3 regions of the Streptomyces europaeiscabiei genome follow, and region 1 is predicted to be linked to each of the others. Evidence: riboswitches for the same ligand, from Rfam matches in the RefSeq annotation. Region 1 holds a riboswitch; each other region holds the start of a gene.
What was found. Region 1 has a riboswitch for cyclic di-AMP ahead of OG858_RS38575 (LysM peptidoglycan-binding domain-containing M23 family metallopeptidase). Riboswitches for the same ligand answer to the same signal wherever they lie in the genome.
Positions count from the first base shown of each region.

Region 2: linked by a shared signal. The riboswitch ahead of OG858_RS27565 (LysM peptidoglycan-binding domain-containing protein) and the one ahead of OG858_RS38575 (LysM peptidoglycan-binding domain-containing M23 family metallopeptidase) in region 1 are both predicted to bind cyclic di-AMP.
Region 3: linked by a shared signal. The riboswitch ahead of OG858_RS06760 (C40 family peptidase) and the one ahead of OG858_RS38575 (LysM peptidoglycan-binding domain-containing M23 family metallopeptidase) in region 1 are both predicted to bind cyclic di-AMP.

Region 1 is NZ_CP107841.1:8,878,869-8,883,325, reverse strand. Features, by position in the region: gene OG858_RS38585 (DUF6250 domain-containing protein) at 71-781, opposite strand; gene OG858_RS38580 (hypothetical protein) at 854-1,414, opposite strand; gene OG858_RS38575 (LysM peptidoglycan-binding domain-containing M23 family metallopeptidase) at 1,607-2,611, opposite strand; cyclic di-AMP (ydaO/yuaA leader) riboswitch at 2,616-2,774, opposite strand; gene OG858_RS38570 (alpha-galactosidase) at 3,076-4,457, opposite strand, start outside.
Region 2 is NZ_CP107841.1:6,296,962-6,301,418, reverse strand. Features, by position in the region: gene OG858_RS27570 (polyprenyl synthetase family protein) at 1-627, opposite strand, end outside; cyclic di-AMP (ydaO/yuaA leader) riboswitch at 1,270-1,476, shown strand; gene OG858_RS27565 (LysM peptidoglycan-binding domain-containing protein) at 1,481-2,224, shown strand; gene OG858_RS27560 (Cof-type HAD-IIB family hydrolase) at 2,396-3,202, opposite strand; gene OG858_RS27555 (NAD(P)-binding domain-containing protein) at 3,477-4,457, opposite strand, start outside.
Region 3 is NZ_CP107841.1:1,616,004-1,620,460, reverse strand. Features, by position in the region: gene OG858_RS06780 (helix-turn-helix domain-containing protein) at 1-200, opposite strand, end outside; gene OG858_RS06775 (ATP-binding protein) at 448-906, shown strand; partial or broken gene OG858_RS06770 (DUF6328 family protein) at 1,054-1,113, opposite strand; gene OG858_RS06765 (DUF6328 family protein) at 1,122-1,343, opposite strand; gene OG858_RS06760 (C40 family peptidase) at 1,549-2,022, opposite strand; cyclic di-AMP (ydaO/yuaA leader) riboswitch at 2,026-2,196, opposite strand; gene OG858_RS06755 (hypothetical protein) at 2,569-2,886, opposite strand; gene OG858_RS06750 (ATP-dependent Clp protease proteolytic subunit) at 2,894-3,580, opposite strand; gene tnpA (IS200/IS605 family transposase) at 3,814-4,242, opposite strand; gene OG858_RS06740 (RNA-guided endonuclease InsQ/TnpB family protein) at 4,293-4,457, shown strand, end outside.

The DNA.
Region 1 (4,457 bases):
CACCGGGCCGGGACGGCGGCACCCCGCCACCCCGACCCTCTCCCTCGACCATCCCGGTCCGGCCGACCGCTCAGTGCCGACCGCCCGGCCTCCACACCCGGAAGTCCTCGATCCGGAAGTGACTCCAGGTGGTGCGGAAGGCGAAATGCCCACCCGTGTACGGCGCGGGATCGACGTGGTCGAAGACGAGCCGCCCGTTGTTCCACCACTGGACCTTCGAGCCGTCGGAGACGATCCGGACGCGGTTCGGCTCGTTCGCGACGAGCAGCGGCTCGGTGTAGTCGTAGATCAACGGCCGCACACCCGCCTCACCGACGTACCGACGCAACCGCGTGGTCGTATTCGTGTTGGCGCCGTACCCGACGTAGTACGTCTTCAGATGGTCGTACTCGGCGAGCGCGCCCCCACGCCGGGTGGCGAAAAGATCATCGGGCGACCGCACATCGACGGCGTTCCAGAAGTTGTTGAGATCGGAGACCCGGTCGTTGACCCCGCCCGCGGAGACCGGCGTGGCCGTGTACTCGACGACGTACGGCCCTGCCAGCTTCCGCTTGAACCAGACCGTGGCTCCGGCGGGCACGTCGACATCCAGCACCCCGCGCGAGGCCGTGACCGCCCCGCCCCTCTCCAACTCCAGGGCCCACTGCCCGAGCCCGTGCCGGAAGTCGTCGGCGGCGATCAGCCGGCCGCGGCGGCGGCTCGCGGACGCCGTCCCCGCCGGGGCGAGCGCCGCGAGGGCCGCGCCGGCGGCAAGGGTCCCGAAGGCTCTGCGAGTGGTCATGACGCTCCTTCTTTGACATTCACCCGCTCCAAAAAGAGGGGGATTCCAGCCCATGTGGGGTGAGGTCCGCGGTCACTCGACCGCGGTGGGGGCGGTGCTGCCCTTCCGGCACCGACTGTTCGCCGAGGGCGGGGAATCCCACCCTGTCCTGCCCGCGACGTCGGTTGCTGCGCCGGTGTCCGCGTTGCAGGTGAAACCGCAGGAAGAACAGGAGGAACAGGAGGAACAGGAGGACGCGGCCCGGCCCTTGCGCGAGTCGGGTCCGCTCCGGCCGACGGCGTACAACCGTTTCGGGCCGCCGTCCGCCGACACGTGGATCTGCGCGGGCAAGGTGACCGACGCGACGCCGAACAGGGCGCGGACGCCGCCACCGGTGAACCGGAAGGGCGGCCGGGAGCCGGAGTCGACGGTGGCGGCCTCGGCGGTGCGGCTCCAGTGGCCGTCGGAGACGAGCCGCCGGTCATCGGGACGCACCACGCCCGGCTCACCGGAGGCGAGAGCGGGCGCAGCGGCCCGGGCCGGAAGCCGCACGGCCACCGCAGCGCTCACGAGGACGCGGCTCTTGACGGCAGTGCGTCGGTCGACGCCGGACACGAAGACCCCCAAGGCGTAGAAAGCGCTTACGGAGACCACTGTGTCCGCTCATTCACATACCTGTCGAGACTTTGATCAGCCATGCCACGAGATCGCAATACGGTGATCACGCCTCGCCAGGGGCCGTGGCGGGGGCAGCCGACACGGAAGAAGGCCGACTCTCCGGGAACGCCGAAGGCCGGCCCCGCGGATCACGGGGGCCGGCCTTCGGTGCGGTCGTGCGGCTGCGCCTCAGACGCTGACGCCCTTCGAGCGAAGGTAGGCCAGCGGGTCGATGTCCGCGCCGTAGTTGGGGGTGGTGCGGATCTCGAAGTGCAGGTGCGGCCCGGTGACGTTGCCGGTCGCGCCGGAGAGACCGATCTGCTGGCCGCCGCTCACGGACTGCCCCGCGGAGACGGAGATCGAGGACAGGTGGGCGTACTGGGCGTAGTAGCCGTCGGCGAGCTTGATGACGACCTGGTTGCCGTACGCGCCGCCCCAGCCGGCGGAGACGACGGTGCCCGCACCCACGGACTTGAGGGTGGTCCCGGTGGGGGCCACGAAGTCGACGCCCGTGTGGTACCCGCTGGACCACATGCTGCCGGCGGTCTTGTACGCGGTGCCGACGGTGGCGCCCTGGATGGGCAGACTGAAGCCGGAGCTGTTGGACGACGAGGACTGGCCGCTCGACGTGGAGGTCGACGCCTGGGTGTCCTTCGACTCCTGCTTCGCGGAGTCTGCGGACTTCGACGACTGGGAGGACCCGGCGGCCGTCGAGGACTGCGACAGCTGCGGCTTCGACGACTGCGACGTACCGCCCGACGCGGCCTGCCCGCCGATCGACAGCTTCAGCCCCGGGTGGATGAGCGACGGGTCGGAGCCGATCTTCTCGCGGTTGTCCGAGTAGAGCTGCTTCCAGCCCCCCTCGACGTCCTGCTCGTCCGCGATCTTCGAGAGGTAGTCGCCGACCTTCACCGAGTAGGTCTTGGTCGCCGCCTTCTTGGTGGCGGTCTTCTCCGCCTGCGCGGCCTTCTCGGCCTGCTCGATCCGTGCGCCCGCCTCGGCCGCGGCCTTCTCGGTGGCGATCGTGGCGGCCTTCTCGGACACACCGGAAACGGCGGCCGTCGGGGTCGCGGCGTGGGCGCCGGCGGCTCCGATCAGCGGCAGCGCGAGCGCCGCGCCACCGGTCCCGGCGGCGGCGATCGAGCGGGTGAAACGCTGGGACTTCGGACGGCGGTGCTTACCCTTCGCGGGCATGGCGAATTCCTCTCCGGCGCCTGCGAGGTGAGCTGTCGGGTGCGGACTGGAGATGTCCGGCCGTGCTTGCGCACGGCTTTACCCCTAGCCGTTCCGGAGACCGGAACAGGCGGTACTACCTGTGGGTCCCCCGCTCCTGCCGTGGATCGGGTCGGTACGCGGCTCCGGTCGGCGGCAGGATTGGGCGTCCGTCCGGATTGACGCCGAACGTAAGCGACTTGTGCCCACAGAGACAACCATTGGGACTTCCTGTGCGTCTTCCCCCCTGATCCTTACATCAATTCACGATTACACTCCGTAAAGGACCGGTCTTGAATGTTGCCCAACGCCCTGTAAGCACATACGAATTACGTGAACATGGCGACAGCGGAACGTCACGAATATGACGCTGCTCACGCACCTACGTGCCAGTAGGCTTTATTACAGGGCTTGTTGGAATTACGGCTGCATTTCGGACAGATCACTCAAGTACGACGTAGGCGGATAACCGTCGCATCGAGGTCACCGCGCAGTCCTGTCCGCAGCCCGTGGTGCAACAGCACCGCACCTCGATGCATTTCACCCGTTTCACGGCACTCGTACGTTTCCGTCGGGTCGAGTCCGCGCAGCCGGAGCGGGGCCGACGGCTCGCCGTAGTGCTGGGCCTGGAGCCAGGCGAGGACGACGACCTCGTCGCCGTGGACGTACTGCACGGCACTCAGTCCGCCCGTCGGCGGCCGCAGCCGGTAGAGGTCGCCGCGCTGCACAACCGGCCGGATCTCCTTGTACAGCCCGACCCAGCTCCCCGCCTCGGCCAGTTCCTCCTCCGTCCACTCGGTGAGGTCGCCGCCGACGCCGAGCACACCCGCCATGGCACTGACGAAGCGGAACCGCAGCGAGCTGACCCGGCCGTTGAGCTGGTTGTTCGGGCTGTCGGTGACCCACGCGGCCATGGTCCGGGCCGGGTGGATCTGGCTGAAGCCGTGCTGGATGGCGAGCCGGTCGAGCGGATCGGTGTTGTCGGACGTCCACACCTGGTCCGTCCGGGCCATCACCCCGAGGTCGATCCGGCCGCCGCCGCCCGAGCACGACTCGAACGCCACTCCCGGGTGCGCGGCCCGCAGCCGGTCCAGCAGCGCGTAGAAGGCGCGCACGTGCTCGACCCACAGCTTCTGCGGGTACGGCTCTCCGGGCCAGCCGGCATCCGTGAAGCAGCGGTTGAAGTCCCACTTCACATAGTCGATCGGCGCGCTGGACAACAGCGCGTCCAGCCGTTCCCAGAGGTATTCCTGGACGTCCTCGCGCGCGAGGTTGAGTACGAGCTGATTGCGCAGCTCCGTCCTCTTTCGTCCCGGTTGGAACTGTGCCCATTCGGGGTGCGCCCGGTACAGCTCGCTGTCCGGGTTGACCATCTCGGGCTCGACCCAGATGCCGAACTGCATCCCCAGGGCGTGCACATAGTCGGCGAGCGGCTTCAGCCCCTTCGGGAAGCGGTCCGGATTGGGTGTCCAGTCGCCGAGGCCGGCGCGGTCGCTCGTACGCGCCCCGAACCAGCCGTCGTCCACGACGAACAGCTCGACCCCGATGGCCGCCGCCCGCCGCGCGAGCGTCCCCTGCTGTTCCTCGGAGATGTCGAACTCGGTGGCCTCCCAGGAGTTGAAGAGCACCGGCCGGTCCTGGTCCGCGTCCGGGATGATGTACGTCCGCTGGTACGCGTGCCAGGCGCGGCTCGCCCCGCCGAAGCCTGCGTCGCTCCACAGGCCGGCGAAGACGGGCGTGGTGAACGTCTCCCCCGTGTCCAGCCGCAGCAGTCCGGACTCGTCGTATCCGGCGCCGCCGGTGATCTGCACGCGCGCGTCCGCGAGTT
Region 2 (4,457 bases), 2.6 Mb from region 1:
CCCGTACTGGGTCAGCACGTCGACCACGGTCTCGTCGGCGCCCGCCATCAGCGCGCCGAGCCGCCCGGCGACCGCGACCAGCGACCCGGTCTTGCCGCCCAGCACGTCGAGGTAGTGGTCGATCGGGTCGCGTCCGTCGCGCGGCCCGGCGGTCTCCAGGATCTGCCCGGTGACCAGCCTTTCGAACGCCTCGGCCTGGATGCGGACGGCGTCGGGGCCGAGGTCGGCGAGGACGTGCGAGGCGCGGGCGAAGAGGAAGTCACCGGTCAGCACGGCCAGGGAGTTGTCCCAGCGGGCGTTGGCGCTCGGCACGCCGCGGCGCACCTCGGCCTCGTCCATCACGTCGTCGTGGTACAGCGTGGCGAGATGCGTCAGCTCGACCACCACCGCCGAGGGCACGACACCCGGCGCGTACGGGTCGCCGAACTGCGCCGCGAGCATCACCAGCAGCGGCCGGAACCGCTTGCCGCCCGCGCGCAGCAGATGCTGGGCGGCCTCCTGGATGAACGGGACCGCACTCTTGGTCGCCTCCAGCAGACCCTCCTCGACGGCCGCCATTCCGGCCTGGACATCGGCTTCGAGAGCCTGGTCCCGCGCGCTCAGCCCAAACGGCTCGACGACGGTCACGAGGGTTCTCCTGTCTGCTGACGTCTAATGACGGTCACACGGTCGGTCTAGGTCGCTCTCACAGTCGATGACAAAGTTTGTCGATCTGTCGCTGTCATCACCCGAGTCAGCGTATCCGGTCACCTTTCGATCACCACGAGCGCCCACGGGTTCGCCCCGGGTGGTAAGGGACCGCACTCCCCATATTCTTGATCAACTGATACGCGCCGATATCCACCGACGCGCATGCCGGACCCGCCCGCCACGGCCAGCGACGGGTACCCGCCCCTCCCCCGGAGACGCCCACACACCCCCGGCCGGCCGTATCCGCGCCCGCAGACCAGCCGTTTTCCACCCATATGCGCCCCACCAGCCCGGCCCGAGTTGACCGATTTGCCGCTTACCCGGCACTTCTCCGGACTTCTCCCGTGAGTTGGGTCACGGGCACCCCGCGCGGGACCCTCGCCCCACGTCGGCGACTTTCCCTTTGCGGTAGGCAAGTTGAGTCGCGAACGACACCCGAAGCCGGGGGCCGAATCGCATCAAACTCAAGGTCAACTGGATCAAAGCGCCAAATCAGGACTTGTTCCGGTCGTGTGCTCTCGCATACGTTCACACCTCGTCCGGACGGACCGCCGAATCCTGCCGCCGCCCCGGACTCCCCACCCATCACCACTCATCCACGCACGGCAGGAGCGGGGGACCCAGGTAAGCCGTCGGTCCGATTTTCCCCATTCGGACCGGCTTGGGGTGAAGCCACGCGCAGTCCCAGCGGACGCCGCACGCACAGCGACCGCCGGGACGACACGCACGGCCGGGCATCTCCAGTCCGAACCCGACAGCTCACCCCGTAGGCGACGGAGAGGAATTCGCCATGCCCGCACAAGGCAAACACCGCCGCCCCAGAAGCAACGCGCTGACCCGTGGCATCGTCGCCGCCGGAGCGGGCGGGGCCGCACTGGCCCTCCCGCTCACGGTCGCCACGACCGCGAACGCCGCCACCCCGGCCCAGGCCGTCACCTCCGTACAGTCGGCCCCGCAGTCCGCGCCCGCCGCGGCGCAGCCCGCCTCCCGGACGTACACCGTGGTCTCCGGTGACACGCTCTCCTCCATCGCACGGAAGCACCACACCAAGGGCGGCTGGCAGCGGCTCTACAAGGACAACCGCACGACCATCGGCGACAACCCCGCGCTGATCCGGCCGGGCCTGAAGCTGAAGCTGAACGCGACGAAGTCGTCCACGGCGCAGAAGTCCTCGACGGCCTCCACCGCCACGCAGGCGTCGGTCAAGACCTACGCGAACAACCTCGACGGCTGGATCCGCGAGTCGCTGGACATCATGGCGCAAAAGGGAATTCCCGGGACGTACAACGGGATCTACCGCAACATCATCCGCGAGTCGTCGGGCAACCCGCAGGCCATCAACAACTGGGACTCCAACGCCGCCGCGGGCACCCCGTCGAAGGGCCTCCTCCAGGTCATCGACCCGACGTTCGCCGCGTACCACGTGTCCGGCACCCCGTACGACCCCTACGACCCGGTCGCGAACATCACGGCGGCGTGCAACTACGCCGCCGACCGGTACGGCTCGATCGACAACGTCTTCGGCGCGTACTGAGCCTCCGGCTCCCCCTTCTCCACGCTGTTCTGTTCCCCTGGGCCGGCGGGCCCAGGGGAACAGTCATGCGTGGGAGGAACCGTTCACCGAAGGACGGTTCGCGCCGGAGCCGTTACAGGAGGAGCAGTCATAGGGGGGTCGTCACGGGAAGAGCCGTCACGGCAAGAGCCGTCACGGGAAGAGCTTCTCCAGCACCACCGCGATGCCGTCGTCCTCGTTGGAGAGGGTCACCTCGTCGGCGACGGCCTTGAGTTCGGGGTGGGCGTTGGCCATGGCGACCCCGTGCGCGGCCCAGTCGAACATCGGGATGTCGTTGGGCATGTCACCGAAGGCGATGGTCCGGTCCGGGGTCAGTCCGAGATGCTCGGCGGCCAGGGCGAGGCCCGTCGCCTTGGTGATGCCGCATGGCTGGAGTTCGACGGTGCCGGGCCCCGACATGGTGACCGTCGCCAGCGAACCGACCGCCATGCGCGCCGCCGAGGCCAACTCGTCGTCGGACAGGTAGGGATGGCGCAACAGCACCTTGCTGATCGGCTCGCACCACAGGTCGTCCCGGCGCGGCACCCGCACGGCGGGCAGCGTGGGGTGCGGCATGAGGTAGCCGGGCTCGATCAGGGTGAGGCCGTCGACGCCGTCCTGGTCGACGGCGGCGTACACCTGTCCGACCTCCGCCTCGATCTTGCCGAGCGCGGTCTCGGCGAGTTCACGGTCCAGGGTGACGGACCAGAGCAGCCGGTCCGCGCCGTGGTCGTACAACTGCGCGCCCTGCCCGCACACCGCGAGCCCCCTGCTGCCGAGGTCCTCCAGCAGTGGTCGCACTCTCGGTGCCGGCCGTCCCGTCACCACGAGGTGCTGAGCACCGGCCTCCGTGGCCCGCGCCAGCGCGGCGAGGGACCGGTCGGAGAGCGTGTCGTCACTGCGCAGGAGCGTTCCGTCCAGGTCAGTGGCGATGAGTGAATATGCGGTGGGTGCGGCCATGATCAGAGAATACGGATGCGGCGCCCCATCGGTTCGACGCGAACCGGACGACGTCCGGCATCCCGACCGCCACAGGGTGCCGCCATGTCAACGCCCGTTGCCCGAACGCGAGTTCACGGAGCCGGGCGGAGGTCGCGCCGCTCGAAACGGCCGCAGGCCCTGAAAGGGGCGCGGGACGGTATCGACATGCTGCTCCGCCGCGGGGGTGCGAACAACCCCCCGCACCCCCGCCCCCCGAGACGCACCAACCCACCCGGGGCGTCCGGGATTCAGCTCACCCGTGCGCCGCCGCTAGATGCCGGGCCAACCGGGGCGAGGCGAACTCGGTCCCGCACACGAACCGCATCACCGGCCCGTACGACGCCGCCGCCGGCAACCCCGTGAAGTACAGCCCCCGTATCGACGACCGGAAGCCGGCCCCGAGCACCGGTGTCCCCCGGCTCACCTCCAGCTCCGTACGGATATCGTGCCCGAGGAAGCCCATCGCGCCGAGGTCGACGCGGTACCCGGTCGCCGCGATGACATGGTCCGCGGCCACCTCCTCGATACGGCCCTCGTGTCCCCGCAGGGCCAGCAGCGGGCGCCCGTCGACGACACCGGCCCGCACGATCCGGTCCACCTCCCGCACCTCGACCCGCCCCTCGAAGCGCTCCCGCAGCCACCACGCGCCCAGCGGCCCGAGCACCCGGCGGACCAGGAAGTGCCGGGTGGTGGCGGGCAGGTACCGGTACGGGTGGGGGTAATAGGAGAGCGCGTACAGCGACCAGGCCCGCCCGAACGGCGACTCGGGGCGCAGCCGCGGCTGGTTCCACGGGGGCGCGCCGAAGGCCACCGCGCCCCGGCCGCGCGCCACCACACGCACCCGCGCGCCGGCCTCGGCCGCCAGTACCGCCGTCTCCAGGGCGGACTGCCCCGCGCCCACGACGATCAGCTCCTTGTCCCTGAACCGGCTCAGCCCGGGGTGCTGGGAGCTGTGCGAGACGGGCCCCGTGGGGGCGGGTCCGTCCACGGCCGCACCCGCCAGCTCGGCCGGCAGATGTGCCAGCCCGAACAGTCCGCTCGCCACCACCACGGCCCGTGCCGCGAACGACTCCCCCGAGTCCAGCTTCAGTTCGAAGCCACCCCCCTTGCTCCGGTCCACGGACACCACGCGCACCTGCTCCAGCTCGGCCACGAGCCGCTGCTGGAACCACTCCCCGTACGCGATGAAGGTCTCGACCGGGATGATGTCCTCGTCCGTCACCAGCCGCCGGAT
Region 3 (4,457 bases), 7.3 Mb from region 1:
TCGTCCACCCCGTACGCGTCGAGCAGCTTGCGTACGTCCGCGGGCTTCACCCCGCTGGCGCCCGTCTCGATCCGGCTCACCTTGGACTGGTGCCAGCCCACGCGAAGGGCCGCCTCGATACTGGTGAGCGCGGAACGGGTGCGCAGGACGCGCAACTCCGCACCGAGCTTGCGGCGGCGCACCGCCGGACCGTACTGCATGGGTTTCTCCTTCCGCCCGGCGCGCGAAGTCGGGGTGACGACAGAGGATGGACGAAAACCCCACCCAAATACGGTCGGCCGTCGGATGGTTCACCGCTTCGAGCGACAGATATATGCACATCTTGGTGGATCGCCCCTCGACACGGCCCAGGTAGTGGCAGTCTGGCGCGAAGCACCAGTCCGGGACCGTAGTCGAACCATCCGCTCCCTGTCGGACACCGGTCCCGTGGGAAAGGGACGCCTCGCCATGGCAGATCACCTGGAAGCATCCGTCACTCTGCCGAGCGATCCCGCCTCGGTGTCCGCAGCCCGGAACTACGTCGCCAGTGTGCTCGCCGAATGGGGCCTGCCGGGCGACACGGACATCGCGGACACCGTGCGCCTGATCGTGTCCGAACTCGCCACCAACGCCGTCCAGCACACGCTGGGGCAGTCGCCCACCTTCACCGTGGACCTCGCGCTCGACCGGGACGAGCACCTGCGCATCGGTGTCACCGACAGCCATCCACGCTTTCCGAAACGTCTGCCGGCCGCCGTCCAGCAGGACAACGGCCGGGGCATGGTCATCATTCGCTGGCTGACGGCCGAGTTCGGCGGCAGACTGAGCGTCAGACCCACCCGGGAGGGCGGCAAGACGGTGGCGATCGAACTTCCGTGGACGGCCCCCGTACAGCCGGTCACCGCAGGCGGTCCACAGGAGACCTGACGGCGCGTTCCTCCGGGGCGGGTGCCGACGTCGGTGTGGTGTCGCGGTCGGCGTGGTGTCGAGGTCGGAGGGGCGTCGCACCGGCTTCGGGAGCACGGCCCACAGGATCAGGCGCGCGAGGAGCCTGCCGGCCCCGGCGGTGATCCCGGCCTTCCGGCCGAGGGTCACGTCCACGACGAGCAGGACGGATCCGGTGACGGCAGGCATCAGTACGATCAGGCCGACGGTGGTCGGCCGGCAGGAGGCCTGCGCGATGACGGGGCTCGGCGTTCTGCCGGAAGAGCGAGCGGCGCAGGGGCGGCCGGGGCGGTGAAGGGCGTCGCCGTGAAGACCGTCGGCGGCAGGGTCACCACGTAGGTGGCGCAAGGTACGGAGTCCGGAGCCGGGAAGCGCGGTGTGAAGGCCGGCGTGAGCAGGAACGCGAAGAGGATCTGCACCCCGCTCCGGGTGACCGCAACTCCTGGAGCGGCTCGGAGAAACTGCGGCCGGCGCGTTCGACGGGGGGCTCGTCATGTGCGTCGCGGGGGGTGTCTCGTTATGTGCGGGGTGGGAGCGTTCTTCGGCCACAGGCGAACGTAGCCACCTCCGGCCGTGACACGCCCGTCGGGGGCGGCGGAGAGCCCCGCCGCCCCCGACGGTGAGTCAGCGGACCCGGCCGTACCAGACGCTCTTCGTCCAGAGCTTCTGCAGCCGGACGACGTCACCCGTCTTAGGCGAGTGCCAGATCTTTCCCTTCCCTGCGTAGATCCCGACGTGGTACACGCTCGATCCCGAGTGGAAGAAGACGAGGTCTCCGAGTTTGCGGTTGCCCGCGGAGATGTGCTTCGTCTTGTTGTACTGCTGCTGAGCAGTACGGGGCAGCTTCTTGCCCGCCTTCTTGAACGAGTAGAGCGTCAGCCCTGAGCAGTCGAACCTGCCCGGGCCCGTGGCGCCGTACTTGTAAGGGGAGCCCTTCTTGGAAGCCGCGACCTTGAGTGCCTTCGACGCCACGGTGGCGGCCTCGGCGTCGGATGCGACGCCCGGTACCACGATGCTGCCGCTCACTGCGGCGATGGTGAGAGCCGAGGCCGTACCGGCCCGGGTCAACAGCGACGGGACACGATTCAGCGCAGACATGCGCAACCCTTCGTCAGCCGCCTGTGAAGGATGACCTGTCGGATTCGGGCTGGCGAAGTTGCCCGGCCGCTGACGCGGCTTCACCCCAAGGGCTGCTCGGCGCGGTCATGGCTTGACCGTTCCGGCGACCCGTCGTGCTTGGGTCCTCCACTCCTGCCGATGCACTTCTGTCGACCGGTCATCCGGGCGGCGGCAGGACTCGGCGTCCACCCGGATCGCCCCGCCGCTGCGGCGGGGGCTTGTCGTCAGGAAGGGATCTTGGCGCACTGAAGTCCGAAAATCCCAACGGAACCGGGGATTTGTGGTCTTACTCACCACTCACCCGTTCGGGTGGACAGGGTGTTTTCGGTAAGTGTGTCCCAGTGGTCGAGGAGGTCCGCACCAGCAAGGGAATGTGACGTTCCGGCCATGTACCAGGCGTGTTGCGCAACTTCACAGGTCCTCACGACGTATGGGCCGATGGGTCGATCGCGGTAGCCCGTCCGGAGGGCTCGAAGGCCGGACCGGACACTCCGTCAGTAGTACGGCGAGCGACCCGGGATCGGTTCAGGCGGGCGAGTCCTCCGGTTCCGGCGGCAGTGCCACGCGGCCGGCCCGGCGCTCGCCGTCGAGGACCCGCAGGGCACGCGCGAGTGTCGGGGCGTGCACCTCACTCTCCCCGCGCCTGTGCATCAGTTCGAGCGCCTCGCGCAGAGCGGTCGCCTTGGCGACGAGCGCCTGCGCCGCCCGCAGTCCGCGGTATGTGTCGCCCGGCCGAGCCGGATTGATCCGCCCGAGCAGATCGACCACGTCCAGATAACAGTCGACCAGCTCCGCCTCGGCGCGTGTGAGCGCGGGCAGCGGCGGCAGTTCGGGTGGGAGCATCCGCGCCTCACCTCGCGCCGGGGAGCGTGCGCGAGGTCTTGCGGCTCTGGATCACCCGGTCGGCCAGGCCGTACTCCACCGCCGCCCAGGCGTCGAGGAACTTGTCCCGCCCGATGTCGGCGCCGACCCGCTCCGGGCTCTGCCCCGTGTGCCGGACCAGCATCTCTTCCACCTTCCGGCGGTTGCGCGTCAACTCCTCGGCGTGGATCACCAGATCGCTCGCCTGCCCCTCGATCCGGTCGGCCACCGTCGGCTGGTGGATCAGCACGCGTGCCCCCGGCAGCATGAACCGCTTGCCCGGTGTGCCCGCCGCCAGCAGCACCGCGGCGGCCGACCCCGCCTGCCCCAGGCAGATGGTCTCCACGTCACAGGTGACGTACCGGATGGTGTCGTAGAGCGCCGTCATCGCGCTGAACGAGCCGCCGGGCGAGTTGATGTACAGCGCGATGTCGCGGTCCGGCGACTGGTACTCGAGGTACATGAACTGCGCCATCACATCGTTCGCCGACGTGTCGTCGATCTGCGTCCCGAGGAACACGATCCGTTCCTCCAGCAGCTTCGAGTACGGATCCATCGTTCGGTGACCCGCGCTGGTGCGCTCGGTGAACTCGGGCAGCACATGACGGGCCGACGGTTGAAGGGCTGATGGTTGAAGGGTCGACGGTTGACGGGCCGACGGTCGGTTCGCGGGCACGGGCGCGCCTCCTCTGAGTGACTTCTGTACAGAATGTACAGGGCGTACGAGGCGATGGGGAGGGGAGGGGAGGGATGACGGCACCCCGGACCGGGGTGGTCCGGGGTGCCGTGGAGTGCGGGTGGGGCGAGTTCAGCATGATCTAGCGCGGAACCCCGGGCGTTCACGCCCGGGAGGAAGCGCTTCTTAACACTGCTCTGACGTGCACGGGTGCAGGGTCTGCACTGTTGGCCTCAGTCGGGACGTTTCTGGTTCTCGATGTACTCCTTGATGACGGCGAGCGGGGCGCCCCCGCATGAGGCGGCGAAGTAGGACGGCGACCAGAAGTGCTCACCCCACAGGTACTTGCGGATGTGGCCGGGGAACTCCTGCCGCAGGCGCCGGGCGGAGACGCCCTTGAGGGAGCCGACGAGCCGGGAGATGGCGACCTTGGGCGGGTAATGCACGAGCAGGTGGACGTGATCGCGTTCGCCGTTGAACTCCCGCAGCTCCGCGCCGAAGTCGGTGCACACGTCGCGCATGACCTCTTCGCAGCGCCGAAGGATCTCGTCGGTGAACGGTCCGCGCCGGTACTTGGGGGTGAAGACCAAGTGCGCATGCAGGGTGCAGACGACGCTACGGCCCCTGCGGATATCGGGGTTTGGCTCCCAGCGTGGTGACATAGATCAATGCTACGATCACTCTCGTGAAGATCGTGACGCAGGTCAAACTCATGCCGGACGCCGTGCAGGCATCCGCGCTTGAGCGCACCCTGCGCACGGTCAACGATGCCGCGAACTGGGTGTCACAGGTGGCGTTCGAGCGCGGTGTGCCGCGTGAGTACGAGCTGCGCAAGCACACCTACGCCGAACTCAAGACCCGTGGGCTGGGAGCGCAG